3 regions of the Rossellomorea sp. NPDC077527 genome follow, and region 3 is predicted to be linked to each of the others. Evidence: riboswitches for the same ligand, from Rfam matches in the RefSeq annotation. Region 3 holds a riboswitch; each other region holds the start of a gene.

What was found. Region 3 has a riboswitch for cyclic di-GMP ahead of ACIGG7_RS17520 (dynamin family protein). Riboswitches for the same ligand answer to the same signal wherever they lie in the genome.
Region 1: linked by a shared signal. The riboswitch ahead of ACIGG7_RS17110 (hypothetical protein) and the one ahead of ACIGG7_RS17520 (dynamin family protein) in region 3 are both predicted to bind cyclic di-GMP.
Region 2: linked by a shared signal. The riboswitch ahead of ACIGG7_RS04310 (methyl-accepting chemotaxis protein) and the one ahead of ACIGG7_RS17520 (dynamin family protein) in region 3 are both predicted to bind cyclic di-GMP.

The regions. Positions count from the first base shown of each region.
Region 1 covers NZ_JBITVL010000005.1:2,356-12,793, reverse strand. Annotated here, with positions in the region: gene ACIGG7_RS17130 (GNAT family N-acetyltransferase) at 1-171, shown strand, start outside; gene ACIGG7_RS17125 (pullulanase) at 413-5,995, shown strand; gene ACIGG7_RS17120 (DUF5658 family protein) at 6,256-6,579, shown strand; gene ACIGG7_RS17115 (DUF948 domain-containing protein) at 6,627-6,989, opposite strand; cyclic di-GMP riboswitch class I at 7,389-7,474, shown strand; gene ACIGG7_RS17110 (hypothetical protein) at 7,449-7,649, shown strand; gene ACIGG7_RS17105 (metallophosphoesterase family protein) at 7,789-9,834, opposite strand; tRNA gene ACIGG7_RS17100 (tRNA-Glu) at 10,191-10,265, shown strand; tRNA gene ACIGG7_RS17095 (tRNA-Val) at 10,306-10,381, shown strand; tRNA gene ACIGG7_RS17090 (tRNA-Thr) at 10,409-10,438, shown strand, end outside.
Region 2 covers NZ_JBITVL010000001.1:837,157-847,594, reverse strand. Annotated here, with positions in the region: gene ACIGG7_RS04330 (alanine/glycine:cation symporter family protein) at 1-693, shown strand, start outside; gene ACIGG7_RS04325 (GNAT family N-acetyltransferase) at 718-1,248, opposite strand; gene ACIGG7_RS04320 (PLL family lectin) at 1,355-2,428, opposite strand; gene hflX (GTPase HflX) at 2,573-3,832, opposite strand; gene ACIGG7_RS04310 (methyl-accepting chemotaxis protein) at 4,419-5,339, opposite strand; cyclic di-GMP riboswitch class II at 5,436-5,520, opposite strand; gene ACIGG7_RS04305 (hypothetical protein) at 5,683-5,817, opposite strand; gene ACIGG7_RS04300 (TetR/AcrR family transcriptional regulator) at 6,060-6,635, shown strand; gene ACIGG7_RS04295 (bifunctional cytochrome P450/NADPH--P450 reductase) at 6,715-9,882, shown strand; gene ACIGG7_RS04290 (AraC family transcriptional regulator) at 10,276-10,438, opposite strand, start outside.
Region 3 covers NZ_JBITVL010000005.1:119,759-130,196, forward strand. Annotated here, with positions in the region: gene ACIGG7_RS17500 (hypothetical protein) at 8-397, opposite strand; gene ACIGG7_RS17505 (dynamin family protein) at 512-2,641, opposite strand; gene ACIGG7_RS17510 (hypothetical protein) at 2,668-3,096, opposite strand; gene ACIGG7_RS17515 (dynamin family protein) at 3,096-4,901, opposite strand; gene ACIGG7_RS17520 (dynamin family protein) at 4,898-6,835, opposite strand; cyclic di-GMP riboswitch class I at 6,952-7,034, opposite strand; gene ACIGG7_RS17525 (hypothetical protein) at 7,424-8,101, opposite strand; gene ACIGG7_RS17530 (hypothetical protein) at 8,358-9,071, opposite strand; gene ACIGG7_RS17535 (S-layer homology domain-containing protein) at 9,372-10,438, opposite strand, start outside.

The sequences.
Region 1 (10,438 bases), 120 kb from region 3:
CAGGGGTATATGGCGGTCGGATTACATACAGCAGAATTTATGAAAAATGCTCTTTCTTTATATAGTAAGCTGAACTTTCACCCCGTTCCTGAGTCGGACTTTGAACCGGCAGGAGATGGAATCATTGTCAAAGGGTTCAGATACCTTTTACCACAGTCACACGTAGAATAGGGCTGATTTGCCTTTTCAGAACAGAACCAGCTATGTGTCAAAATCCCCCATTTGTCACATAGCCTTTCTCCCCTATTTGTTATAAAATAAAAAAGACAGAATATTGCAATCGTTTGCATTAGTTCGAAATAACTAGGAGAAGGAAAGTCTACATTTTTTTGATCAGTTGTGCAAACGTTTCCACAACCCATCAAGAGCACTTCTATTATTCTACTAACCATTTATAAGGGGGAAAGCATGAATGAAGAAAATGACGAAGCGTCACTTCTCAATTTTTATGACGTTGGTGATGTTGATCAGCCTGTGGTCACCATTCGCTCCGGCTGCATCTGCTGTTGCAGATGGGAATACCTCGGCTGAAGCAGCCGATTCCAGTGATCGTACGGTGCGCTTCACCTACACCCGTGAAGATCAAACGTACGGGGACTGGAACATATGGGCATGGAATACGGGGGTGAAGGATGATCAAATCAACTTCGACTCCTATGAAAACGGAGTAGCGGTAGCGAACATTGCCGTCGCACCTGAAACCGAGCAGATCGGATTTATCCTTCGTAGTACTGAGGATTGGAATACGGCGGAGAAAGAATTTGACGACCGTTTCATTAAAGTGAACAAGAATGACACCCTCACCAAGGCCTACATAACAAGCGGTGTCGAGGAAATCCGCATCGTCCCGGATGGTTCCGCACCGGTGATCGATCAAGGAGACGCGACATTCTACTATCGTGATAAAGATCTTTTCAAAAGCGATCAAATGGATATGATTGATAAAGTAGAATTGAAGTTCAACGGTGAGACGAAGGAAATGTCGTATGAGCCGAAGAATGAACGCTTCATCCTCCCATACGACAACATTCCTAACGGGAAAAATGAGTATACCTTTTTAGTGACAAAAGATGGTGTAACCACGGAAGTAAGTGATCCGTACAATACCGTCGATGGAAAATCGGTTCTTGATTTCCAAAAAGCCGACCTGACGGTGACAGGTTCTGTGGATCCTGCAGCTGTGGACTATAATGAAAACGCTGTCTTGAATATTGATGTTGAAGGACTGACAGATGGTTTACACATTCAAAAGATCACGGCAGATGTTTCTTCATTAGGTGGATCAGAGAAGCTTGAAATCGATCCATCGTTGAAAGAAGTGACCTTGTCTGTAGATGACGACATTACGGCTGGAACAAAAGCGATTCCTTTAACCATAGTGGACTCATATGGAAACGTCTATAAAGGAAGCACTGAAATTGAAGTGAAGGCAAGACAGTCTGTCGGTGATTCGGATCTTGATTGGGACGAATCCATCATTTACTTTATGCTGACAGACCGATTCTTCAACGGGGATACGTCAAACGACGATCCTTTCAACTTGAATTATGACAAATCGAAACGCGGTTCGTATCAAGGCGGTGATTTTAAAGGAATTACGGAGAAACTCGATTACCTTGATAAGCTTGGTGTGAACACGATCTGGATCAGCCCGGTTGTGGAAAATATCAAGTACGATGTGCGAAAAGGAGAGGCGGGAGAGCCTTACTTCGGTTACCACGGCTACTGGGCGAGTAATTTCGGCGAACTCAATCCACACTTCGGAAGCATGGACGATTTTCATAACCTGATCGATGAAGCCCACGACCGAGGGATTAAGATCATGGTGGATGTGGTGTTGAACCATACCGGTTATGGATTGAAAGAAATCGACGGCGACTTGCCAGAAGATCAACGTCCGGCTGGTTACCCGACGGACGCAGAGCGTGAAAAGTACAGTAACATTCTTCGTCAGGGAAATGTAGGAAGTGACGAAGTGGTCGGTGAACTGGCCGGACTTCCGGATGTCATGACCGAAGATCCAGACGTACGTCAGCAGATCATCGACTGGCAAACCGATTGGATCGAGAAAGCGAAAACAGATAAAGGCAACACCATCGACTATTTCCGTGTCGATACGGTGAAGCATGTGGAAGACGCAACATGGATGGCGTTCAAAAATGCCATCACGGAAAAAATGCCAGAGCACAAGATGATCGGGGAAGCGTGGGGTGCTAGTGCTGACAATGACTACGGCTATCTGGATACGGGGATGATGGATTCCCTCCTGGATTTCGGGTTCAAGGATATCGCCCGTGAGTTTGTGAACGGCAACCTGAAAGCGGGCAATGATAAACTGACGGCCCGCAATGGAAAGATCGACAATTCGGCAACACTCGGTCAGTTCCTTGGAAGTCATGATGAAGACGGATTCCTGTATTCACTTGGCGGGGACAAGGGGAAGCTGAAACTCGCAGCCTCCCTGCAGGCAACATCGAAAGGTCAGCCGGTCATTTACTACGGTGAAGAGCTAGGGCAGAGCGGTGCAAATAATTATCCGCAGTATGATAACCGCTATGATCTGGACTGGGGTCATGTAGAGAATAATGATGTGTTGGATCACTATACGAAAATCCTGAACTTCAGAGGGGCTCATTCTGATGTGTTCGCGAAGGGGGAAAGGCACACAGTCGGTGGTTCGAACAGCGACAAGTTCCTAGTATTCTCCCGTGATTACAAAGACGACTCCGTATACGTCGGATTAAACGTGGCGGACGAAGTGAAAGAAATCACGTTGACAGTGGATTCTCCCGATGCGGTCGTGACCAATGGTTATTCCGGTGAAACCTATACTACGACTGAATCAGGTAAAGTAATGTTGACCCTGCCTTCTAAAGAGGACGGCGGTACTGTATTGCTGACGGTCGAAGGTGGTAAAATCACAGGAGCTGTAGCTGGATCAGGAGGAGGAGAGGATCCTGAAGAGGAACCCGTTCCTGAAAACAACATCCGAATCCACTATAACCGTACGGACGGTAACTACGAAAACTACGGTGCATGGTTGTGGAATGATGTCGCATCCCCATCGGCGAACTGGCCGACAGGTGCCACGATGTTCGAAAAAACGGACAGCTACGGGGCATACATTGATGTACCTCTCGCAGAGGGTGCGAAAAACATCGGATTCCTTGTCATGGATGTAACGAAAGGTGATGCAGGGAAAGACGGGGGAGACAAAGCCTTCACCATCACATCACCTGACATGAATGAAATCTGGATCGAGCAGGGATCGGATAAAGTGTATACGTATGAGCCGGTAGATCTTCCTGCGAATACGGTACGTATCCATTATGACCGTGAAGACGGGAACTATGAAAACTTCGGTCTATGGACGTGGGGAGATGTGAAATCCCCGACAGACAATTGGCCGACGGGTGCACTGGATTTTTCTAAAAAGGGTCGATATGGTGCGTATGTGGACGTTGAATTGAATGAAAATGCGAAGCAGATCGACTTCTTAGTCGTAAACCAGGAAAACGGTGAGAAGGATGGAGGAGACAAATCCTTCAACTTACTCGATAAGTATGATCAACTATGGGTGAAAGAAGGGGAGGATAACGTCTTCATTTCTCCACATGGTGATGTAGCGACGGGACTGGTATCATCTGAAGTCATTTCGGATGATACAATCAGATTGAATTTTACGATGACAGATGGTTTGACTGAAGAGACGTTGATGTCCGGTTTAAGCGTCAAGAATAAGGACGGTGCGGAAGTAATGGTGAACAACGTCAAAATCACCGGTGATAAAACGGTGGAAGTGAAGGCTGATTTTGACTTAAGTAAACTCCCGCTTTCCATCACCTACTCGGGAAGAACGGTTTCAGCAGCAGCCGGCTGGAGACTTCTTGATAACAAGTATGCATATGATGGGGATGATTTAGGTGCCACGTACAAAAAAGGAAACGCCACCTTAAAACTATGGGCACCGAAAGCAAGCAAAGTGGTCGCGAACTTCTATGATAAAAAAGATGCGGCGACGAAAATTGTCAGCCTCGAATTGACGCTTGGTGACAAAGGTGTCTGGTCAATAGATGCCAAAGCGAAAGATTTGAAAGTAAAAGACTTGAAAGGATATTACTATCAATACGAAGTCACCAATGAAGGTGTAACGAAAAAAGTACTGGATCCGTACGCCAAATCCATGGCCGCCTTCACCGTGAACACAGAAGGAGAAACAGGACCTGACGGCGATAACGTCGGAAAAGCGGCAATCGTCGATTTGAAAGGGACGGACCCTAAGAAATTCAGTCATGCCTCCATCGACGGGTATGAAAAACGGGAGGATGCGGTCATCTACGAGATCCATGTTCGTGACTTTACATCCGATCCGTCCATTGAAAAGGATTTGAAAAAAGAACGATGGGGCACGTATGATGCGTTTATCAAAAAGCTCGATTATATCAAATCAATGGGCGTGACACATGTTCAACTGCTTCCAATCATGGCGTGGTACTACGGCGATGAGACGAAGATGGGAGAACGAGAGCTTGAGTATTCGGCAGGAGGAAATGAGTATAACTGGGGCTATGACCCTCACAGCTACTTCTCCCCGGACGGTGCGTATTCTGAGGATGCCACTGATCCACAATTACGAATCGAAGAAACGAAGAGATTGATCGATGCGATTCATGACAAGGGGATGGGAGTCGTTCTCGACGTCGTCTACACCCATATGGCGAAAACAAGCACGCTGAACGACATCGTTCCAGGTTATTATGCGTTCCAGGATGACCAGGGGAACTTCCTCGGAGGCTTTGGCAACAATTTGGCTACCAACCATGTGATGGCTGAAAAGCTAATGGTCGACTCGGTGAAATATTGGTTCGATGAATATAAAATCGATGGCATGCGCTTTGACATGATGGGAGACGCAAGCTATCCGGCGATCCAGAAAGCCTATGACGCAGCGGCTGAGATCAACCCGGACGCATTGTTTATCGGTGAGGGTTGGAGAACCTTCTCCGGTCACCTTTCGGATCCTTCCTTAAAAGGCATGGGAGCCGACCAGGATTGGATGGACAAAACGGACGACGTGGGAGTATTCTCTGACGAAATTCGAAATGAACTGAAATCTGGATTTGGTTCTGAAGGGGAACCGCGATTCCTAACTGGAGGCGTGCGTGACATCACCACCATTTTCAACAATATCAAAGGGCAGCCGGGCAACACGGCGGACGACGACCCGGGCGACATGGTCCAGTACATCGCGGCTCACGATAATTTACCGCTGTACGATGTGATTGCTCAATCAATTAAAAAGGATCCTGCCATTCCGGAAAATAACCTTGAAATCCACAAGCGGATTCGACTTGGGAACTCGATGATTCTGACATCCCAGGGAACGGCTTTCCTTCACGGGGGGCAGGAATACGGTCGGACCAAGCAGTGGCTCGGTGAAGGCGTGCCGGAACAGAAATATCATGAGTTAGAGGACGAAAATGGAGACCCATTCGGTTACTTCATCCACGACTCCTACGATTCCTCCGACGCCATTAACATGTTTGATTGGGAAAAGGCAACGAACAAGAAGAAATACAACATCAACACAACGACGAGAGAATATACCGAAGGGTTGATCAAGCTAAGAAGGTCGACCAATGCGTTCCGCTTAGGGGAGAAAGAGCTCGTGGATCAAAATGTATCTCTAATGGATATTCCAGAAATGGCTGATAAAGATCTGCTGCTTGCTTACAAGAACGTCTCTACCGATGGAACGGGTGAGTACTATGTATTTGTGAATGCGGACAAGAAAGCAAGAAAGCTTTCCATCGATGAATATGACTTCTCGAAAGGAAAGGTTATCGTGGATAACGATGAAGCGGGAACACAGCCTGTTTCGAAGAAGTCCGGGTTTACAATGACGAAAGACACTTTGACGATGGATCCTTTGACCACTGTGATAATTAAGGTGGATGAAAAGGGAAAGAAAGAGAAGAAGAAAAGGAAGCATTAATGGGATAACGGGATAACGTGCCTTTTGATCCATCATCTCAACCTTATTCGTAGGGTTGAGATTTTTTTATGTGGATTTTTTAAACAAACGTTTGAATAATAGCACCATCCTTTACAATACTATTGTTTATAAAGCTAAATAAACGTTTGTTTTAATTTTGAATGGATATTTCTTTATTGAGAACGATAAAAGATGTTATTATGAATATAATGCTCTGTTAGACAAAATCCACCATAAAAATGAATAGGAGAATTCACTAAATGAGATATCTGCTGCTGTATATCTTACTCCTCAACCTTTTAGACGCATTCCTGACAATGTATGGACTACATTATGGACATATAACGGAATCCAATCCTCTTATGAATACCCTCTATCACACTAATCCATGGCTGTTTCTACTCTTCAAAGGAGCTTTATCCGTTTTCCTGCTCATCCTTCTTTATCACCTCAACCCAGATAAACGATTTTCAAAAGCTTTACTACTTGTGTCCATTACGGCAGCCGTTTCCTATAGCTTCATTTGTCTGATGCATGGTTATTGGCTATGGGAGGTCACGGGCAGCAGGGCAGGACTGGCTTAAGCATAGACTAAAAGAAAAGAGGCCTTTTTCATCGAGGCCTCTTTTTATTATTTTAATTTAATTTGCACCGGCTTGCTTTCCTGAGTATGAATGGTTTTCGGTGTGCGATTTTGCGAAGCGGCCCTTTTTACAGAGCTTGTCACACTTTGGATCATGTCCCCAACATCATGTGCGGATTCGACCAATGGATCAACGGCTTTCATTTTCCCTTTGACATCAACAGAAATTTGGTTGGCGGTATGAATCAATTCTTCTGCTTCCTCTGTAATGCCATTTACGGCACTCCTCGTGTCAGCAAGTGTCTTCTTCGTCTCGTCGAGTGTGTTCATGACCCTTCGTAACGTCAAAATCAAATAAACGACAAGAATGGTAAATGCAACAGCTGCAATGGCAGCACTCCATTCAAGCATTGAAACCAACTCCCTTCTTTTACAATAAGTCTATGACGAGGAGGATTCAGACATTCCTTCTCAAGTTAGGTGACGGAAGGAATAAGTAACTGATAGTAGGCGGATTCATTCCATAGGGATCTGAATGCAGGACGCCTTATAATGAGGTAGGCTAAAAAACCTTTAAAGAGAAGGATGTGAACCATAAGAAAGTCTAACCGCCTAAGATGAAATCTTCTTGTGCTTGAATGAATGGACCAAGTCTAACGTGAAGTGAAAGGGGATAAATGTATTATTCTTTTAGGAATATATGGAACGTGGTGTTCGAAAGTATGGTAGACTTCAAAATGTAGTATAAATGGCATGTGTAAAAAGACTGTGTTTAGTTGCATGTGTTATGAAAAGAATCTTTCATAATTCGAACGATAAGGGCAAACCCATTGAAAAATGGTGACGCAAAACTATAGGGGCTAATGTCTAATGGACGATGCTTGCCAGTTTTCGAAATGGACTCCGGCGACTTATGAACGTGGAGGAGAGAATGATGAAGATATTTGGAATTCTATCAAAAATGAAACGAAAATGGCATTCTTTGAGAATTCATTACAACCGTGTCTTACTGCAAGATTGTTTAGACTGCCGGATCAAAAAGAAGTTGCAAAACAAAATATCTTATCATGAGATGAAATTAAATGATCTGTTTTAGTAAGGGGAATAGGTAGAAAAGGTCTGTTCTGGATTAAGTATTAAAAAAGCTGACAATCTGCTTTTATGAGATTGTCAGCTTATTAGAAAGCTTTATCTGATGTGAATCCCGATGCTATGGCATGATGACCTTGGATGCTGGACGTCCATCTGAATAAGTCAATAAGCCAATATTATTCTCTGTTTCAATGAGGGCAGAACCCTTTATAGGCTGATAACGAATGCTTTCCTTCCATATATAATCGGGGGATACGCTGTTTTCATGTTCTGCTTGCACAAGGTCAAACTCTTGATTACAGTAGCGGTAGAGTGTGCGATTGATCCTATCTCTGGCATTCAGGCTCACCATGAATTTTATAAGGGCTCCGGAAAATCCCGAGTAACTCATATTCTTTATCGGACTGCTTGTAAACTGATGGATTTTCAAGCTGCGTCCATCTGGAAAGGAAATATCAGATTGAACCGATGAAGCTGAATGAACATCACCGGATAAAATCATGCAGTCGCTTGGATTCCAAAGAGATACATGTTGAAGGAATGCGTTGAAGCCCATTCCGTTGTACTTCCAAGCTTCTAGATCAAAGTTGCTTTGCACAGGAAACCCAAGTGTACTTAAAGGAAGCATGTAGGTCTGCAGAAAGTTCTCTATTAAACCAATTCCATAAAGGGGGGAGGGAGATACAAGGATCAGGGGGTCACCTGAATTCCACCCGGATTCTTTCAGCTTGGCCCCTATCGTGTTCCACCCTTCTGAATTAAGTAGATTTGGTCCAAGTTGCCCCTCATCTATGCGCACCCCAACCTTTACCGGTTTTGGTTTATTGGCATAATCCCGCTGTGTTCTAGTATCAAGAAAAACGGCTTGTGGTGCAGTGGGGGCGGTGAATTGCCAAGAATCATAGTTCCATAGGGAATGGACCCAATTCTTGTGAGGGAGTGCCCCAAGGTGAAGAGAGTCAAAATAGGTTTGCATGATTTGGCCGAAATGGGTATAGGTATCAGGTTCATTACCCCATCCTTGGAAAAGCCAATAGGATGACAAACCATTACTGATGACATGTCTCCCTAATGGTGCATTCCAAACCCCTGCCTTCCACTCCTGTGTCAGGTTCCAATCATCAGTAATATCGTGATCATCAAATATCATATAGGTCGGTGTGTTCGCTAATAATCTTCTAACAGAGTATATTGCTTCCATTACATTAGCCAGGTCTTTCATCTGCTTTTGGTACCGGTCCTGAAGTTGTTTTCTTTCTTTTTTATGCTCATTGGAATCTTCATTCTTGAATGCAAAATAGATTTCATCCTGATCCAATGCTTCTTGAAAGGTTTTGAACAGGCCTTCTTCATGGGCGTGCTCCCATAATGAGGGACTCCAGGATAACAGGTACATGGCTGCATAATCACCAAACCTTAACAGATGATTGGCCGCATTTCTGGAAGTGAACCTGCAGAAGTGTTCCGAAATATATTGCCGGCCATTGATTTGTTGAAGTCTACTTCTGAAAATATCTTCTTTCAATCGAGGTTCAACTGAGCCTAGGTCTTCCTCTTGTCCCATCAGCTCATGACCAAGCTTTGTGATGATCTTGAATACGGGGTCTGCTACATCATCGGCATAGATTTGATCCCCCATTAAAAATAGAGAGGGAGGTCTATCGGTTTTTGTAGCGGATGAAGAAATGATTTTATCTGCCTCTGACATTGTATCGAGTCCCAATCCATGAAGCTTTCGACATGAGCCGTATAGAATATTCGAGGGACTCTCTTTATTGATCATAAAGGTGGGGTAAGCAAGATTTTCGTAGACAATCGAGTGTGGATGAGCAGGAGAAAGTAAGTCGAAGCTATCGAGGTTCAGTGATTCATTACCACTTTCGAAAAATATATTGTACCCAAGTAATTGATCTGTAGGAAAGAGTCCGCTATGTGGAGAAACATTGATCATACTTATAAATAGGTTCCTTCCAGCTTGAATCGTTCTCGTCTCTGTCTTACAGGCTAAGTTTGTATAGTCTGTAACTCGAGAATTTCCATTATGTTCTATCATAAACAACTGTGCTTTCATATCATATGGTTTGCTTAATGCAATCCAGAAAAAGACTTGTGCAGGGTCCACCCGCCGAACAATCGGACCGCACAAAATCGTTGGAAGCTCCATGGTTCCATCACCTCATTCATAATCTACTATTATCGTATTCACCGCCTATAAATATTGTGTAAACAAGCTTGCATACTTAAAGAAGTCTTATTAGCTGGTTATGTATCGTTAGGTTGATTGTTTATCCACCCTTTGTTTGCATTAGCTCAATGAATTTGACCTAATTTAAATTAGATATTTATTATTTTCCTATTGATTAGTACTTTGAAGATGTGGTATATTCTTCTTCGGCTTACAAAAATGGATTTGATAAGCAGAAAAAAATCATTCTTTTTTTATAAAACAGAAGTTGACTTCTGCGAAATCGGATGATATAGTAATACTTGTCCTTAAGCGGGATGCTTATAATAAAATACGGCCCATTGGTCAAGCGGTTAAGACACCGCCCTTTCACGGCGGTAACACGGGTTCGAATCCCGTATGGGTCACCAAAGTTTTTTGTGAAAGCAAAATAACTTACCATTATATTGTGGAGGATTAGCTCAGCTGGGAGAGCATCTGCCTTACAAGCAGAGGGTCGGCGGTTCGATCCCGTCATCCTCCACCATTTTTCATTATATAAAGTACTCACCGTGCCGGTGTAGCTCAACTGGTAGAGCAACTG
Region 2 (10,438 bases), on a different contig from region 3:
AAAATGATTTTCTTCTACGCATTTAATCCTGTCGCTGCAGCTGGTGGATTTACAGGGATTATCATCTCGGAAGCCATCCGCAGCGGGGTTTCACGAGGAATCTTCTCCAATGAGGCAGGTCTTGGTACCGCTGCACTGATTGCCGGAAATGCGAAAACCGATCACCCGGTCAAACAGGCACTTGTCGCCATGACGGGAACATTCATCGTCACGATCGTCGTTTGTACCATGACGGGGCTTGTACTGTTGATCACAGGTTTCTGGGATCCGACAGGCGGAGCGATTTCCGGTGTCGAGCACGCACCAAGCCTTGACGGCGGGGCATTGACGAGCGCAGCATTCGGACACGCCCTTGGTGTCGTCGGAGAATACATCGTATCCTTCTCCGTCATTTTCTTCGGATTCTCGACCATTGTAGGATGGTATATGTATGGAGAAAAATGTTTCGAGTATATCACGAATTATCGATTCGCCAACTCCTACAGACTAATCTATATTTTTGCAACAGGACTAGGAGCAGTTGCTAACCTGGAACTTGTGTGGGCCTTTGCTGACATGTCCAATGCGTTGATGATGATTCCGAACTTAATCGCATTGCTATTACTCTATAAAGTGATCGTTTCAGAGACGAATCATTATTTCAACGAATATATGCCTAGAATTGAAGCACAACCTAGAAGAAAAGCCAGTTAAAAAGAAACCCGGTGTGATCTGTGATCATACCGGGTTTTCACCTAAAAGTATTTCATATTTACAGTGACGGCCGTGGATATCGATGACTTCTCTTAATCGATATCGTTCTTGGTAATAGCGGTTCAGTCCCTCGTTACTTGCGATACAATCGAAGCGGATGCTTTTTTTGCCTCTTGTTTTCATCTGGATTTCAGCCCAATCCAAAAGGTCTGCACCAATCCTTTTCCCCGCAAAGTCTCTGTGAACCGCCAATCTATGTAAGTATGCAACATCATCCTCTGCTTCCTCTCCCCAGATATCCATATCCCATTCATTTGGGCTGGATTCAAGTGTCCGCGTCGCAATCGCACCCCCCTCTTTTTCCACAATGTAGGTTGCCTTATTTTCAATAGAAGTCACTATTTCATCTACATTTCCCTCAAGATCGGTCAGGTAGTAATTCCACTGTTTCGTCCCTTTTGTTTGTAACCAGCCTGCTGTATTCACCAATAGTCCGATGACTTTCTCAAGATCTTCCCTTTTCGCAAGTCTGATAGTATGAATTGCTTCATGCATGGCTAGACACTTCCTTATAAAAAGTCTTTTCTATAGAATAACACACGACAGACTGAATTTTCAGAAAAAAACCATCCCTCTTCACACTCAGGGATGGTTCTTTCCATCACGCAAACCACTTATGCCACATATGATCATTTCTGCCTCTGGCAAAGGCATCCACCCGGTTTGGTCCCCATGAAACAGCTCCCGGCGATGAACGGACGCCTCCCCGTGGTGCTCCGAGATCCTCCCAATTGCTCCAGCGTGATCCGTTCCACCACTTGTGCCACATATTGTTGTTGTCTCCCCTAACAAAGGTGTCGATTCGATTAGGTGCCCATGAAGATGCTGCAGGAGCCCCTTCAAAACCTCTAGGCGGTGAGCCGAGATCTTCCCATTGACTCCACCTCGAACCATCCCACCACTTATGCCACATTCGGTCTTTGTTTCCACGCACAAAACAATCGATCCGATTCGGTCCCCATGATACGGCACCTGGTGAATCTCTTAAACCACCTCTTGGCGCGCCAAGGTTCTCCCATTGACTCCAATTTCTCCCGTCCCACCATTTATGCCAAAGATTGTTGTCGTATCCAAGAACAAACACATCCAGTCGATTGGCCGACCAGGATGACACTGTCGGGTCCCCTTTGAAGCCACGCGGCGGCCCCCCAAGGTCTTCCCATTCACTCCACCTTCTGCCGTCCCACCACTTATGCCAGAGTGTATCCCGATTCCCTCTGACAAACGTATCAATACGATTCTGGCCCCATGATACGGCTGCAGGTGAACTCTTCAATCCCCGCTTAGGTGCACCGAGGTCCTCCCATTGACTCCAACGAGAACCATCCCACCATTTGTGATACATTCTGTCGTTTTCACCTCTGACAAACGTATCCAGTCGATTCGCCTGCCAGGATGCAACCGCGGGTGAACCCTTCATCCCGTATGGCGGTGCACCAAGATCCTCCCATTCTCTCCAGTTGGCACGTGAGTCGAATGGGTCATAGTAAGCAGGCTGTGGTACGTACCCTTGATAAGGATCATAGTAGTACTGCTGATCATAATCATGATGTGGATAGTACTGCTGATAAGTATGTGGTAAAAGGATGTCTTCATAATCGTTTCTTATTTCTGCTCCATATGGATGGCATTCAAACGGCACCGGATAAACCGGACATCTTCGTTGAAAAAACATACTGCATCCCTCCTCTGCATTTACTGTATGCAGGAGCCCAGGTTGAGGAGTATGTACATATTTTCGTTGAAAAGTATGAGACGACAACAGCCGCCGGAGCTAAATAAAAAGACCCCCTCCACATTTGGAGAGGGCCAACACTTTTTATACTATATACTCTCTATATCTCTCAGCATCACTCACCTTACACTCAAGCGTCAGCATCGTTCCATTTTCTTCATATCCGGTTTCTAACACGTTGGCATTCTCGTTAAAATACGAAATTAGATGTCCTTTATCAAATGGGATGAGCATTTGACAGCGTTTATAATCTTTGAAAATATAGCTTTTCACCACTTGAAGGAGCTCATCAATACCGATTCGGTTTTTTGCCGAAAAATAAATGCGGTCCTTTTCTACTCTTGGTACTTCCTCATCAACCAATTCAGCCTTATTGTATGCATAAATGACAGGGGTGTCTCCAATTCCAAGTTCATCAAGGGTTTGATCGGTCACCTTCATCAGTTTTTCGTAATGAGGATCGGAATAGTCCACCACATGGACGATGAGATCCGCTTCGACCACCTCTTCAAGAGTGGACCGGAACGCCTTGACCAGCTGATGGGGCAATTTATTCACGAATCCGACGGTATCTGTCAGGAGAAATTCCTTCCTGTCCGGTAAGGTGATATTCCTTACCGATGTTTCAAGGGTCGCAAATAGCATATCTTTCTCAAATACCTGCTTGTTCTCATTTGGATGGAAGGTTTCCACGAATGCATTCATCGTCGTCGACTTCCCTGCATTGGTGTAACCGACAAGGGAAACGACAGGAATCTCACTCTTCTTACGCTGCTTGCGCTGAGTCGTTCGCAGGTCGACAAGAGAATCCAGTTCTTTATGAAGAGCTGTGATTTTCGCTTCAATACGACGACGGTCAAGCTCAAGCTTCGTTTCACCTGCCCCACGGTTCGCAAGTCCCGATCCACCACCTTGACGCCCTAATGACTCACGGCGTCCGACGAGGCGTGGAAGCATGTACTGCAGCTGAGCCACTTCTACTTGAAGCTGGGCTTCCCTGGTTTTCGCCCGTTCTGCAAAAATGTCAAGAATCAGCATCGTTCTGTCCATGACCCGAACGTCAAGCTTTTCTTCCAGTACGCGTATCTGCGATGGTGAGAGCTCATCATTCGTGATCAGTACATCCGCTTCCCACTCTTCAATCAATAGCAGCAGTTCGTCGATCTTACCTTTTCCAATATAATGCACATGATTGGGCCGAGGCAGGTTTTGCGTCAGTTCTCCTGTAACAACAATATGCCTGGCCTCTGCCAGCCCCTTCAACTCAAGCATTGAATACTCAAAGTCATTGTTTTTATCTTTTGTATTAACGCCTATGGCGATTGCTTTTAATCTTTCTTCCATTACATAGTCACTTCCTATTTAAAATATTTGGGTGCAAGAAAAAAGCACAGGCCACTGCCTGTGCTTTTTGTAAATGGATGTTGAATATACCGATGGTGCACGAAGAAGACCGCACTTTCCCCTGATGAATTTGGATTCGTACAAAGACATCAAAAAAGCACCATTCAGTAGATATTCAATTCTATTCTTAAAGGGGAAGAAGACCCCCCCTCTCTTCATGCACGCCAAATGAAGAATTCCTTTAAAAATAGTCAGACCGATCCCATTTACCCTGCACACAAGCAGAGCCTTTGAACTTATTCAATTAAGCGTTCAAATTGCGGATGCGTAGTCTGATTAAAATCAAAAGGAAAACCTCCATTTCTCATAAGTTAAACCCATCATACCACACCTCGAGATGGATGGGAAGATATGGTTTGAGGGACGGACCTCCACATACCGGTTTAAGATGGTGGGATTATAGGTATTGGAGGTCCGTCCCTCACTACACTACTGTCCTAAAGTAAAAAAGCTCCAATTCTTCACGTTTTCCATTTGATTCACAAACGGAAGGATGAAAAATTGGAGGTCCGTCCCTCACCAAGCTTTACAAAATGTTTTTGAAGTCTTTTGCTTGTGAGTCCAATCGACGGGCTGCGCTTCCTATTTCTTTGAATGCCAGGACTGCTTGCTCGTTTAGTGTTTGGTTATTTGTTATGCCTGACTGTGAACGGATTGTTCCTTCATTGATTTTGTTGATTTCTCCTGTGATCCCTTCTATATGGGAGTTCACTTCCTGGATGGAATCCTGCACCCTCGTTGCAAGCTTTCTGACTTCTCCTGCAACGACGTTAAACCCTCTCCCATGTTCCCCTGCCCGGGCTGCCTCGATGGCCGCGTTCAACGCGAGTAGATTTGTCTGAGTCGCAATTTCCCTAATCGTTTTGACAATGTTTCCGATTGAATTTGCCTGCAATGTAAGTGACTCAAGTATTGTCATATTCTCATTCGAGTCAGAAACCAGCTTTCCAGTCGCTATGGCTGCTTCCTCACTTCTTGTTATACCCTGCTCTGCTTTTTCACTTAATTCTTCTGACATCTTCTGTAATTCAGAAGCTACCTTTTCAATCGTTGTTTCCCGTTCGGTAATATCCGTCGCAACCTTAACAACACCTTCAAGATTTCCTTCTTCGTTATAAACCGGCGTGTATGTTGCTTCCAAACTGAGAAGCCTACCAGTCTTTGTGACTCGTTGAATTTTTTCCTGAAAGCTTTTTCCGCTTCTCAAATCCCGCCACAATCGTTTATATTCCAAGCTTTTAGAAAATTCCTGTGTACAAAATTTTTCATGGTGCATGCCAATCATTTCTTCCACACCATATTCCATCGTCCTGGCAAAATTTCCGTTCACCCATAGGACTCTACCGTCAGCATTGAATTCAATCATGGCCAGCGAATCTTCAATGGCTGCAAGTAAGGCAGATTCCCCAAAGACTTGAGTACTTTTTCTCAATTCCGTTTTAATCACGTTCAACACGTCCTCATTCATTAAAGTTTTGGTTAAGATGAGACTAATATGTATAAAAGAAACATCAGTAAATACATAACACTGACTCTCACCATTTTAAGTGCTGGCCGGTTGCGCCACTCGCTCCAATTCACTAACAGCGCCCATCTTAAAGTGAATTCTCATAGCTTCCAACTTTACTATTTGTAAGACTATCCTACTAGCTCTATCTTAATATAACAACAGATATTCGTAATATTAGAAAAAATTCTTCACTTTATTATTGCTGGAATGAGGTCCGTCCCTCACTACGTTAACCAAATAAAGAAAAAGACCCCAAAAATCTGGGGTCTTGTATTTTACATTAACATCCTAATCTATCACATACTGCTTCTTTCAAAACAGATACCAGGTTACTATTCGGAGCCAAAATCGATACTACTAACCAAGCGACAAGTAACAACGCAGCAATCAGAAAGGTAATCAGACCTAATGCCATTAGAATCCCCCCTTTCTATTAAAACTTCTAGTAAGTGAGCTCTCTTACAAAGTTATTCTATGAAAAATTGCTAGAGTTGGACCGGCAAGTATCATAGGAAACAATAAAAGGGCAGATACCTTCTTAACAAAACTTTCACAAACAATGGGTACTTCGTGTGATTGAGATAAATTTCACATGGGTATACACTATTCTGGAATGAATATTCATTCCGTATTAACGTTATGAAAGGCTGAAATGGTATGTCATTGGCATTAAATAAGCGGGACTGCATCGTGGCGAGCTCCCTTGTTCTTTTTGCAGAGAGGGGATTTGATGCTACGACAATTCCCATGATTGCCACATCTGCCGGCGTCGGAGCCGGTACAATCTATCGATACTTCGAAAATAAAGAAGTGCTTGGAAATACGATATTTCAAGAATATGTTGAGCTGTTTACAGAAACGGTGAAAAAGGATTTCCCTTATGAACAGTCGATCCGTGAGCAATTCCATCACCTGTTCCGATCAATGATTCTGTTTACAAAGGAACAGAGTCAGGCCCTTTACTTTATCAAAACACATAGCAGTGCCCATTTTTTAAATGAAGAAAGTCATGCAAGTTTCAAAGGCCTTCTGAATATCTTTAAATGCTTCTTCGATTCGGGTAAAGAGAAAAAGGAGATTAAAAATCTGCCTTCAACAGCTTTAATCGCCATTTTATATGGTGCCTTTCTCGAGCTGCAGCGATTGGTACGAATCGGCGAGTTAAAGCCTGATGCCGCTATGCTTAATGACGTAGAAGAAAGTATGTGGGACGCTGTCCGATTACACGGATGAGAAACCACGTGTTTCTCATCCCTACGCGGAATGAACGTTCATTCCGCAAACTAAACCATTATGATGAGGTGAAGGAAAAATGACACATCAAACTCAATATCCACAACCGAAAACCTATGGCCCCCTTGGGAATTTACCAGTTATCGATAAAGAAAAGCCCCTCCAATCATTTATGAAGCTTGCGAGAGAACTAGGACCCATCTATCAGTTCCAGTTTCCTGGAAGAACGAGTACCTTTGTTTCAAGCGCTTCCCTTGCAGGGGAATTATGTGATGAAACCCGTTTTGACAAAAAAGTAGGCCCTGCCCTTCAAAAGGTCAGAGCATTTAGTGGAGATGGTCTTTTCACCAGTGAAACGAAAGAGAGCAATTGGAAAAAGGCACATAATATCCTTCTCCCCAGCTTTAGCCAGCAGGCCATGAAAGGATACCACACCAAAATGGTGGATCTCGCCACCCAGCTCATTCAAAAATGGAGCCGCCTGAATCCAACAGATGAAATTGACGTTCCTGAAGATATGACCCGTCTGACCCTGGATACCATCGGACTGTGTGGCTTCAATTACCGTTTCAACAGTTTCTACCGCGAAACCTCCCATCCTTTCGTTGACAGTATGGTTCGCGCACTGGACGAAGCGATGAATCAATCCCAGCGTCTTGGGGTCCAGGATAAACTAATGATCAAATCAAAAAAACAATTCAGGGAAGACATCGAGTATATGTTCTCCCTCGTTGATGAATTGATTGCCGAACGGAAAGAAAACGGGAATCAAGGTGAAGAGGATCTACTTTCTTATATGCTGCAAGGAACAGACCCTGAAACAGGAGAAGCGTTGAGTGATGAAAACATCCGCTTTCAAATCATTACATTCTTGATTGCAGGGCATGAAACGACCAGTGGACTCCTCTCCCTCGCCCTCTACTTCCTGATGAACAATCCGGAAAAACTGAGAAAGGCTCAAGAAGAAGTTGATCGCGTTGTAGGCGATGACATACCTGACTATAAGCAAGTGAAACAAATGAAATACGTCCGGATGGTCTTGAATGAAACACTTCGACTCTGGCCGACCGCCCCTGCTTTTTCCGTCTATGCGAAAGAGGATACAACCCTGGGTGGCAAATATGATGTCCAAAAAGATGATGTGTTCACACTGGTCATCCCAGAACTCCACCGCGACTCTTCTGTGTGGGGAGATGATGTCGAAGCATTCATCCCCGAACGGTTCGAGGATCCTTCATCCATACCGTATCATGCATATAAACCATTTGGTAACGGACAGCGAGCATGCATCGGACAGCAGTTCGCCCTTCATGAAGCGACACTGGTCCTTGGGATGGTGCTCCAGCACTTTGACTTGATCGATCACAAAGACTATGAATTGGATGTAAAAGAGACTCTGACCCTTAAGCCGGATGGATTAACAATGCGGGTATCACCACGTAAGCCTGCATTGGGATTCTCGATTGCTTCTAAAGGGGAAGAAAACTCTCAGCAAGAGAAGAAGCCTGCTGTGGCGGAATCTTCCCATGGAACACCTTTACTTGTTCTGTATGGCTCAAACATGGGGACGGCAGAAGGTATCGCACGTGATCTTGCGGAATCGGGACGTCAACAAGGGTTTTCTGCAGAGGTTGCTCCTTTAGATGGATTCAGTGACGGACTCCCGGCAAATGGGGCTGTTCTGATTGTCTCAGCTTCATATAACGGAAATCCACCTGACAATGCAGGTAAGTTCATTTCCATGCTAAAGGAAAGTCAGCCAGGTGAATTTGAAGGTGTCCACTATGCTGTATTTGGATGCGGTGACCACAATTGGGCCACCACGTATCAGCGTATCCCGAACTTCATTGATGAACAGCTTTATGAAAAAGGCGCGCACCGTATAACAGAAATCGGACACGGCGATGCAAGCGATGACTTTGAAGGAGATTACGAAAAGTGGGCTGAAGCTCTATGGCCCAATCTGGCTGAAAGCTTAAGCATCGAACTCCATCAAAATGATCAAACGAATAGCTCCATTACAATGAATTTTGTCAGCGATGTAAGCGACACACCACTGGCACGCACGCATCATGCTTTCACAGCCGTGGTGAATGAGAATTTCGAATTACAGCATGCTGAAAGCGGCCGAAACACAAGGCATATCGCCCTTACCTTACCAGAAGGTGTTACGTATCAGGAAGGAGATCATGTCGGAGTCCTTCCACAAAATCCGTCGACACTTGTCGAGCGAGTGCTCACTCGATTCAACTTGAACGGACACGACTACGTCCAACTGACGGGAGATTCTGGAAAAGCCGTCCATCTGCCTACCGAAAAACCGGTGAAACTTCGAGAACTACTGGGGAATTATGTAGAGTTCCAAGAGCCCGCTACCCGCTCTCAAATCCGTGCTCTAGCCGCTCATACCGTCTGCCCTCCTCACGTTGTTGAGCTTGAAGAACTACTGAAGGATGAGACCTATAAAGAAGCGGTACTAAACAAACGCATCACCATGCTGGATCTGGTTGAAAAGTATATGGCATGTGAAATACCATTTGAAGGATTCCTGGCATTGCTTCCTCCTTTAAAAGCACGCTATTATTCAATCTCAAGCTCGCCTTTATACAAGAATGGAGAAGCGACCATCACTGTCAGCGTCGTCCGGGGAGAAGCTTGGAGCGGTAATGGAGAGTACAACGGAATCGCATCCAACTATCTGGCAAATCGTGAAGCCGGAGACAAAATCGCCTGCTTCATCAACAGACCGCAATCGAACTTTCAACTACCTGAAGACACGGGGACACCGATTGTCATGGTTGGCCCTGGTACGGGAATCGCTCCGTTCAGAGGGTTCATCCAAGCACGCGCTGTTCTCAATGAGCGAGGGAAATCACTCGGTGAGGCACACCTTTACTTCGGTTGCCGAAATCCGAAGCACGACTTCTTGTATCAGAACGAATTAGAGAAAGCCGAACAAGACGGAATAGTCACATTGCACACAGCATTTTCAAGATGCCCGGATCAGGAGAAAACCTATGTCCAGCACCGGTTAGCCGAAAATGCGGAAGAAATTCTGCCTATACTGAAAGATGGCGGACGCTTATACATCTGTGGTGATGGAAGCAAGATGGCCCCATATGTGGAACAAACCTTAGTAGAAAGCTATATGCGTATCTATCAAACATCGAAAGAAGAAGCCGATAAATGGCTCCGATCATTAGAAGAAGATGGTCGATATGCGAAGGATGTTTGGGCTGGATCATGATTGGAGAGAAGCGAACCCTTATGGGGTTCGCTTTTTTTAGTAGTGTTTCTGGATTGTGCTATCGTTTGGAGTGGTTTCGCCGATATATTTGAGATTTCGCCGTTAAATCCTGGATATCGCCGTTATATTAAAAATTTCGCCGATAAAATCAGAATTTCGCCGATAATTGGATATCAGTCACGCTCTGGACGTGATGAGACATCAAGCTGCTTGGGTGTTACACGTTTGCTCGTCTGAATTTCGCTGATAAGTTTGATATTTCGCTGTTATAATTCAGATATTGCCGTTATATTAAAAATTTCGCTGATAAAATCAAAATTCCGCTGATAAATCACCCATACATCCTCCAACACTAAAAAAACAGTGAATCCAATAGAATTCACTGTTTCTCCCTTACTTCTTCCTAACCGGTATCCAAATTTCACTCCTAAACGTCTCAGAGCCAACATCATTACTTTCATTCCACAACATCTCCGGTCCCTCTGCCAGTTCATAGCTCGAAGTAGGAAACCATTCAGCGTAAATTCTCCCCCACACTTGCTGCAATGTGTCGGGA
Region 3 (10,438 bases):
TCCACCTTTAAATATCATCTTCTATTTTATCTTTAATAGCATCTGTAGGTACGTATCCTCGCACTCCATAGGAACTCACCTCTACAAATGATTTTACATATCCAAAGTTAACAACACTTACTTTTTCTCTTTCATCTAGAATAATCGCCCTTCCTGAGTCCAACATACCCTGGATAGCTTGTTGATTGTCATTGGCAAGATAACTTATCATTTCATCATAGCTTTCTTCTTCAAATGCCATAAATGATGTTTTCACGATATATCCTACTCCACCATCGCCAACAGCATATGCCTTATCTGTTTTGCCTGTTTCTTCAGTTTCTCCACCAGTCCCCAAAAATATTGCAAAGACTACTCCTAATAATATTAACGTAAAGAAATTTATAAATGATTTCAAAGTTTCTTCTCCTTTAATAAAATCTTGATCAGGTGGAGCGAGATGGATTTGCCCCTTGGCTCACCTGCCAACGCCCCTGATCCTACCTTGAGCCAAGGGACCTGTCCCCCTGGCTCACTCCACAACCTTCTCACTAATCCACCCTATCTCCCCAGACAAAACTTCCACTTTCAACCATCGTCTTCCTTCTGAATCTGTTGAGGAGTTGACTACGGATAGTCCTTCTCCTAGTTGAACGGTTGTTACGATGGTTGAATCCAGATTGGGTTCTTGTCTCACATTGGCTGCATTGACTACGACGGTGACGGTTTCTGGGGTGGTTCCTGCCGTTGCCTCTGCAGATATCGGTTCTTCCGCAGCAAAAAGTGAGGATACTGTTTTCTTAAGGGGTTCTTGGAATGAATAGAGAATTGAGCACACAATCACCACCATGGCTACAGTAGACCAAACTCTAAACCATGAGAAGGAACGGGAAACCTGGTCTCGGTGTCTTTGTTGCTTTGGAGTTTTCTTTTTAACCTTTACTCCCTTTTCCCGAATCCCTTTTTGAATGGTAGTTTGTAGGTCCCGATAGGCATCTAAGGTAATGGAATCATCAAGAAAACTTTTCAACAAGTCCAAACAGTTGGAATGGCGAGTTTTGGCAGAGTTTGATTTCAGAACACTATGACCTTCTTCAAAAACTGGGATGATGTCTTTCTGAACTTGTTCCAAGAACCTCGGAAGCCACTCAGTTTTAACCAAGGATGACTGCGCTTTTTCTAAGTATCCCTTATCATTATGCAATGCCACTTTCTCTTTTTTCATTTCATCAAGGCGATCGGCCACTTTCCGAGCCAACAACTTCACCATTTCCAATCCCTGATCCTTTGTGTCCTCCAGGCTTTGTTGTCGGTAAGAAAGGGCATGTTCTTTTTGACTGTGTGACTGGATATCTGAGTTTAACTGCTCCTCCCTTGCTTCCAGTACATATTTTTCTCCGGTGAAAATGATGGGCTCTCCGCCGAACAACCCTGAATTATTATATTTGTTCCACGCTTCTCCAAGTTCCCTTTTTAACTGATTCAATTCCCTTTCTTCCGCTTGAAGAGTGTTTTTTTCCAGCCTGAGAAGTTCTTCTTTTCCAAAAAGTTCCTCCATATAAAATAGCTGTTCCTCCCACTTTTCCTTTAGTCCTTCATCCTGGGGGGAAGGGAGTGGCCACTCTGAATGATGCAACTCATATATCCTTCCTTTATCGGCAAGGTCGACCCATTTAGTCGTTAGATCGTCAAGGCTGTTGACTTCATTCATCAAGGTCGTTTTGTAATCCCCAGATGCTTGGAGTTGATGAGATGTGTCATGGAAAGATTTTTTGGTTTCTTCTACTAATTTCTTTACTTTCTCCAACGTCTTTTCTATGTCTTGATAGATTCGTTCCATTTTACGGGATTGAACATGTTCACCGTTGATCTCTTTTTCAAGAGCTTTCTCAAAGGATGACCAGTTGCTTTCCTCAAGCAGATCTTCATCCCCCTCTACAATGCCCTCATAGGCATTCAGTGCTGAAATACCGATGAACTCGGTGACAAACGGACTTAAAGAGGTACGGGCACTTTGGACAATATTCTCCAGGGTATCATCTTCATCCATTTCATCTATCCGGTTAATGATGCCTATTGGGTGCACATAGTCATTTAATTTTTTTAATTGAGACAGCTCTGTCGACGTTCCAATTTGACTTAACTCAAACAGCCAGAAGGCAGCATCGGCCTGGTCCATAAAGCTTTCAGCCGCTTCTGTATGGTTTACATTGTTAGAATTACGTCCAGGCGTATCAATCAACGTGACCTTTTTCAAGAGCTCACTGGGATATTGAACGTGGACATAGGAAAGCCTTTTCCGTATTTCCGCGCCTTCCTCGTCGATTTCTGCTGTAATCTGTTCAAATTTTTCCGGTGAAAGCACTTGTTCTTCCCCATCTTTAAAATGCAGTCTGATTTCCGGGGTCTCTCCATATGTCAGCTTGGTGATGGTTGCGGTTGTGGGAATATCATCTGTCTTCAGGTATTCATCTTCTAGGATCGTATTGATCAAGGTTGATTTCCCTGCATTAAACTCTCCCAGTATCATGACGTTAATCGGTTCGTTCATATGCTTGATGATGGTATCTATCTCTCTCGCATAGACTCCGAGAACGTTTGAGTCGTGGAAAACCTTCTGTATATTTTGTAAGCTTTGTTCATGCCTTTCTAACCCATTCATAATATGTAAAGTCCTTCCTCACCTTACTAGTTTGATAGTGTGAGCTCAATTAGAGCAAATTCATCTGCTTTTGATAATGGATCGTCGTGCAACAAGATTTGTTTATTCCCGGTCACATCGATTGAAGAAGTAGCCACGTGTTGGTGATCCACATATAACTCTTGATCGCTTCCATTTAATCCGGTGCGAATTTCACCTATCTCCTGACCGTGGGCACCCTGAATATCCGTTTCTCCGGTTAGTCCTTGACTTGTCGAACTCACCTTAAGACCATCCACGTAAGTGTCATGAGTACCGTCAATGATGCCCGGGCTGGTAGTAGCCATGGTTTTCCCCTGATACACAAGATCCTGACCACCTGATAGATTCGGTTTGCTTGTTACATCCAATGTTTGAGAGCCTGTATGGTTTCCAAAAACGTGATCAAATCCAGAAGAATAATCGTAACCATCCATTAATTGTTCACTCCTGTCATTAGTATTTCTTTTCTCTTTCCTTGAAGAGTTTGCAGATATTCCATCACTTCGTCCAAATGTGTAAGGTTTGCTAAGATTCCTTTCTGATCATCCTGTCGTAATTTAATTTCTGCCTCTACATTTCGTTGAAGCATCTCCAACTGTTCGTCAAATTTTTCAATGGCGGAAATTTCGATATTCCTGATGTTCGCTTTCATATATTGCTCCACTTCCATTCGGAAGGAATTCAAGACACCATCGAGAGTTGGGCCAATTTCACTCAATAAGTACGTTTTCGCTTCATTCAATCGCTTTTCCACTAATTTTTTCTGAAGAATCGGGTATCCTGCCATTCCGATGATTGGTAATAATATCGGCCCTCCGACTACCATCATTAACGCACCTGCACCTCCGGCGATGAGCCCTGCAAGTACACTTGTGTTTGAAATATCATCTACACTGATTTCAAACGGGCGGCCACTTGTTTTCAGCAATTGATTTTGTTCCATTTTTAATTGGATGTGAGCATTGAATTCACGGGTCAACCCTTCAGCAAGAGCCTTTTCAAGTTTATATAGGAGGTTGTGAATTTGATCGATATGTTCGTCCACCCATCGTTTTAAATGCTTCTTCATAAAAATAGGTAGCTGTTCTTCTACATAGTCCTTGATGTCGGTGCCTTTATACGTTTTGATGGCGATTTCCATTTCTTCCTTTACGTGTGAGGACAAGGAATCGATTGATTTATGGAGCATATACATAAATTCATTTTCTCTGTCCAAAACATATTGCTCAATCTTATATCGATAGTCCTCTTTCTTTGTGTAATTTTCTTTGATTGCCATCCATTCTTTCTGGAGTTCTTCTTTTGTTTGAGTACTTAGCAATTGCTTTTGCGTGATGAGTTTGCTAATTGCATCATAGATTTTGGCGGATCGTTGCAGATAACGATTCCACCTCACTTCTGATTGATTCCCGGATTCCATTTCTTTCTCTATCACAGATTGAACCTGAGGCAAGCCTGACCACTCATGAAGGTCAGAATCATCATCTTCCATTGCATCTATAGCATCCTGTGCCGCGATTGGATAGATTTTCACATCTTCGTATCCGAGAATATCCGCTAATCGATTTTTGGTGAAGGTCAAAACTTCTTCTACTTCTTCTTCATCTACCAAGTCCTTGAAGTTGGCTAAAAAGATGATCCGTTCAAGCCCTTCTTTTAACAACGTCTCCTGCAGAAATTCCTTCTCTGTCCCTTTAACCGGGGCAGTCATATCAAGCATGAATAAAACGACATCGGCTTTTGGAATGAACTGATAGGTGACATCGCTTCTGTGAGAGTTAAGGTCATTGACACCCGGTGTATCTACTAACACAACGTTTTTATTGGCTAATAAGGGCGCCGGTATTGAAATCTTTAAGTATCTAATGGTATCCGGATCGAAGTCCTTTTCCGCCACGTACTCTTCCAGGGCATCTTGAGTTAGGGCTAACTTTTCCACGGTTTGATCGCTTTTATGAACTTCAAGGCGTCTTTCTTCCCCCCACATGACTGCGTTGATGGTGGCAGTGGTCGGTGTGACATCTACAGGAAGGAGGGATTCTTTTAATAAAGCATTGATGAAGGTTGATTTCCCGTTTTTGAATTCCCCTACAACGACCACTGTATGAAAATCATGTTCAATATCCTTGATAAGATCATTGATTTGTTTGTGAATTTCTTTAAAATCAAGGGACGAAACCATATTTTTCACAGATTGAAGCTCGTTCAACATGTTCTCTTTCTTTTGTTCAAAACTCATACTAGTTCAACCTCCCTTACATGTTTCATCCTTTCAAGACGTTCAACAACCTTGTCGATTCTGCATTCTGTTTGCTCAAGCTGCGCTTCCCGTTCAGTTGCTTTTAATTCTTCCTGCTGCTTACTTTCCAATATAGATGTAAGCTGGTCTTCAATCCCTTTCAGTTTCTTATTGGATTGTGTAAAGAAGTGCTCTGCTGAAACACGTGCATTTTCATCCCACTGACGCTCAAACTCCATCATCATGACAGGGATTTGACCACGGTAACGATCTTCCACCTGCGCCCTTACTTTAGCGATGATTCGTTGACGGTTTCCGCTTCCGAACAAGGAGTTTAATAATCCTCCTATACCGAGGAAGGCGATCGGGATCAGGATTGGAGCAAAGAAGAGTCCTGCTAAACCAATGGATCCAATGACATTGAGTCCAACAATACCTGCCCCTAGAGCAGCAATTCCTGTTTTCACTGAATCATCTCCCTCAGAAACAAACGCCGTGTCGTATGTCACTTGGTGATTTACCAGAGTAGTGGACTGTTCTTGTTTCGTTACAAGGACCGTTGACAATGTTTCTTCCATCTTGCCCCATTCCCTTACATATCTCTTTTGCGCTTGAGTAAGGGCATTTTGCAGAATTTCACGCTGTCTTTCACGTACGCTTGATTGAAGGGATGACTGTAACGGCGCTACTACCGACTCCATTCTTGATTGAATGGCATCCCCGTTTAAATCCCCATCATACGCTTGGATTGTGCGGACAGCAGAGGAAGCGATATTTTCAAGACCCAACTGAAGGATCCGGGAGATATCCTGTCTACCCTTTAAAATCATCGTTTCATAGGACTGCCTGATTTCATCGATACTTTGGCGGAAACGAGAAAGCTCCGGCTTCATTTTTGAAATATCCTCCTCGAGCTCTGTTGCTGTTTTATAAAGAGTTTGCCGCTCAATATGAATGCTCCGCTTCATTTCATTTGCCAAGCGGATTCCAGACGTGATCGGTTTTTCTATCTTCGCTTCAGCCCGTTCATCCATTAAAAAGCTTCCCAGCGCCTCCTCAAATTCAGCAAATCCAGTCTGTTCAAATGGAGGAACCTTTCCCTTCACTTCCTCACCCTGCTGAACGCGTCGTGCATTGAGGGCATTTTTAGAGGAAATCATATAAATTTTTGTATCGGGGAACTGCTCTGCTAGCGCTTCTTTGGCATGATCAAATACCTTCTTACGTTTCTCATCCGTACGCAAAACATCAGCGTGATTGATGACAAAGAACACACGCTGGATATCTTCTTTTAATATGAATTTAAGAAAGTTCATTTCAGATTCAGCCAAGATTTTCTTAGCGGACAAAACAAAAATGGCGGCGTCCGACTGCGGCATGAAATTCTGGGTGATTTTCACCCTTACTTCATCCACATCATTCGTTCCGGGGGTATCAATGATTTTCACGTTATTCTGCAGAACAGGCAGGGGGTATTCCACTTCAGCAAACTTGATTTTTTGTATATCCTCCAATTGTTTCTGGTACTTTTCTTCTGCTTCCACATTTCCTGCCAGCGGTTTTGTCGGAGCAGTGATTTGTTTGAATTCTTCTTCTGAAATGAGTTTTGGGGAGTTAGTTTCATCCCTATAAATCAGTTGATAGGATGGGATGTCATTATAAGTAATTTTATTGATGATCGTGGTCGTTGGTAGAGCAGAAGAAGGTAGAATCTTCTTTCCCAACATAGCATTAATGAACGTGGACTTCCCTCGTGAAAATTCCCCTACCACCACAACCTGGAATTGATCCTCGTTGAAATTCTTCATCACTTCCATGATGTCTTGTTCAAAATCCGTATTCGATAGAGTTTGATCTAATTCTTTGAGTTCCAGCAATTGCGATTTGATCTCCTCACATTTCCTCGTGTAAGACTCCATATTCAGGACATTCATATGAATCTCTCCTTTTTATTTGAAAGTTTCCCTGACTAAATTATTGAATGGTCCACCTTTTATTCAGACCAATATCTGCAAAATAAAAAGCCTCTGCAAAAAAACAGAGACACAAACCATGCAGCCAGGCGACCATAGCACACGCTTTAGGCCCTTTGCTTTGCGTCCTCGCCTTTCAACAAGTTTGCCAATAATTTCATATTTAGGTCTATCATACCATTGCTTTGGTTGGATTAGTAGGGGTTTTTTGGGAGTGGGGCGGTGCCAAGGGGACAGGTACACTGGCTTTTTCTGAGGAGCGAGCCATGGGGTCAGGTACCTTGGTACACGGATAATATCTCTCTTCATACCATATCTCTGTTTCTATCTATTTCAATAGTAATGATTATATTTATACCGTTGTTTAAAAGTAATGTTCTTTTTTAAACCAAAAACTCCTCACTGGACCAGTAAGGAGTTTTTCAAACAAGCTTTACATTTAATACTTTTCTAATTATCTCATCAGTAGTACATTCTTGACTTTATTCCACAGTCATTGAATCCAAGAGTTATTTTGGAAAGAGAGCCAAGGGACCTGTCCCCTTGGCTCTAACTCTCATATTCCCTCAAAGCTTCTACACTGTTAATTGATTCAAAAACTGATTCAGGAATTACATATTTATATTGATATTCTTTTTCTGAAGTATAAAGGAGAATGGTAGCTTTTATTTGTTTCAGGTCCATTTTTTCACTTTGGACGAAGTGGATGACGTTTTGTAATGTTTTTAAGGCTTCTTCTCTACTCTTTTTTTCATCATACTGTTGTTTGGATGATACGACTAACGTGGGGCTTCCTGGGATTTTTGACAGTCCTGGCAAACCATTTTCAAGATTAAATTGACCATTTTGGTTAAAGTAGATTTTTAGCTTCAACGAGCTGTCGTTCTTCAGAGTGGGGTCATCATTTACGGCTCTTTCAATTTGTTCTTTATAATATACATCAAGAAAGTCATCTCTATAAGGAGGACCCTGGACGTGAAAAGCGAGTTCCGGTTCCCCTTTAGGTGATGCAGTGACATCTCTGCCTACCATGCTTCTCACCTTTACCGTCACATCAAACTCGATTTGGTACTTTTCTTCTAAGTATGTCTCTACTTCTGCATTTGTTTTGATTTCTTGTAATTTGTCAGTTAACGGATATGAAAATAAGCCAACAATCGGCTTTATCATCATTATCAAAACAATTAAAAGGACGATGCCAACAATGACTCGAGGCTTAATTTCCATATGTGATTCCCCCTTAGCATACAACGCTTCATGTACAGTAATTTCCAATAAAGATTATACATGTGTTCTTGTATGTTGTTAAGGGGGAGGAGCCATGGGGACAGGTACCTTGGCCCATTTTAAAACCTCTCATCTTTCCGGAAGGCAAATAAAAAACTCCCTACTGTATAGTAAGAATTCCACTGCTGAGTATACCTCTTCCAGCTTGTTAATGAATAATTGTTCACAACCCATTTCTAAAGAAGTCATATTATTTCTAGCTTATCCTGACCGTGTGAGCCAAGGGACCTGTCCCCTTGGCTCGCTTCGCTCTAATCCAAAGACCTCCAAGGATGAAAAGGATTCCTAATAGGCTAAGGAATAGCAGGGAAACTACACCGCCTTGTTGGTGCGGGAGGTTGGTGTAATAGCCATACGATCCTCTTGAAAGTCCCTTGATCCATTGGGTTTCCATTTTCGATTTTGTATCAAATGTGAAATTGCTTTTCTTAATTACTCCGTTTTCATTTATGCTGTATGTCCGGTATTTTGTAGTGGACGCTCCCTCTGAAGTCATTTTAATGGCGATAATAAATGACTCTTCCCCTGTCTCGTTGTCTACCAATGCTTTATACTGAATTTCGTCAGAAAAAACATCCATTCCTTTTTGCTCTAAATGAAGCTTCCTCCCTTTAAGAGTGGCCTCTGGTTCATCTTTCACTTCAAAAATCACGTTCCCTTTTTTCTTACCGGCTTCTTCCTCGTCTTCGAGAAATGTATTTAATTTCACTCCATGAAATACCTGAACAGGATCGGTTTCTCCGTCTTCTTCCAAGGAAATGAACTCATACCTATCGTCAAAAGCATTCTGATAGAATGTTTCTCTTACAGATTGTATGACAAAATAAACTACCAGAGTTAGAGCCAAAAAGCCGATTCCCAGGAATAAACCACTTATATACATGAAACGTTTCTTATTAAAATCCGGCATTTTCCCCTCACTCAAATCTATTGAATTTTTGGGATCTATTCTCTCTATCTCCCCATTTACACCATCATAATAGAGAGAGAATAAAAAGTTTGTATATATTTGTTGAGGAACCTTGTAAACTTTTCGACATGGGGTGGGCCAGGGGGACAGGTACCGTGGCTCTATTATTTACACATAAAAGACTCCCTACTTAATAAGTAAGGAGTCTTGAATAATGATTGATTTCTTCATACATGCTTAATTAGTTTTAGTCGGTTCTTGTTCTTGAGGCCAAGGGACCTGTCCCCCTGGCTCTTTGCCTCAATTCATCTGCAACAAACGATAGGCCATTACAGAGAATTCTGCTCTCGTGATGGTCATTCTTGGTTTGAACTCGCCGTCGTTATACCCTTTTACGATGCCGTAGGAAGAAAGTGTGTGGATATACTCAGCTCCCCAGTGATTGGATGGGACATCTGGGAATGGAACCACGACTGATGTGTTATGAGGGATTTCAAGCCCTCTCACAAGTACTTTTGATAATTCGGCACGTGTAATGATCTGGTTAGGGTTGAACTTAGGTGCTTCTGCGAACACGCCTTTGCTTTTAAGTGTTGCAATGGCAGGATAAGCTGGATGATCTTTCGGGACGTCAGAGTAACCGGGATCTGTAAGGTCAATATCACCCTCACCGGATAACCTGACGAGTGCCATCGCAGCTTCGGCTCTGGTCATGCCGGCGCTTGGTTGGAATTCGCCTTCCCATTTTCCTTTCAGCATTCCTAATTCACTTAGATACATGATTTCCTTGAAAGCCCAGTGATCCTTAGGAAGATCTGTGTACACAGGAGGCGTCTGATGTTGATTTTTTTCCCATGCAGCCAGGAAGGCTTCAGTCATTTTTGTATACCCTTCTTTATTCGGGTGTACGTTTTGCGGGTTAGGAAGCAAGTCTTTTGCATCTGTTCCAAATTCATTGAAAACCGATACGTAGGTGGCTCCGCTTTCTGCTGCGGCAGATGCCAACACCTGATTTAAGCCCTTTGATAATTTAATAAAAGGCTCCTTATCTTTTTCAAGAAGATGTGGATAAGGAAAATAGTATCCCATCACATAGACATCGATAGTTGGATTAATCGTATGAATTGCTTCAATCGTCTGCCCAAGATTAGTTTGAACTCCATACATAATTTCAATTAACTTCTTCATATCGAATTGGGGACCATTTTCGGTCATTGTCACATTATTGAGGAAGTCATTTGCACCCGATGAAATGGTGACAACGTTGGCCGATTTCAGCTTTTCTTGGAGGTTTGGATTATCGAGGGTTTCTAGCACTTGTTGTGAAGTTAATCCCGGATAGGCGAATTCTTTCGTGAATGATCCTA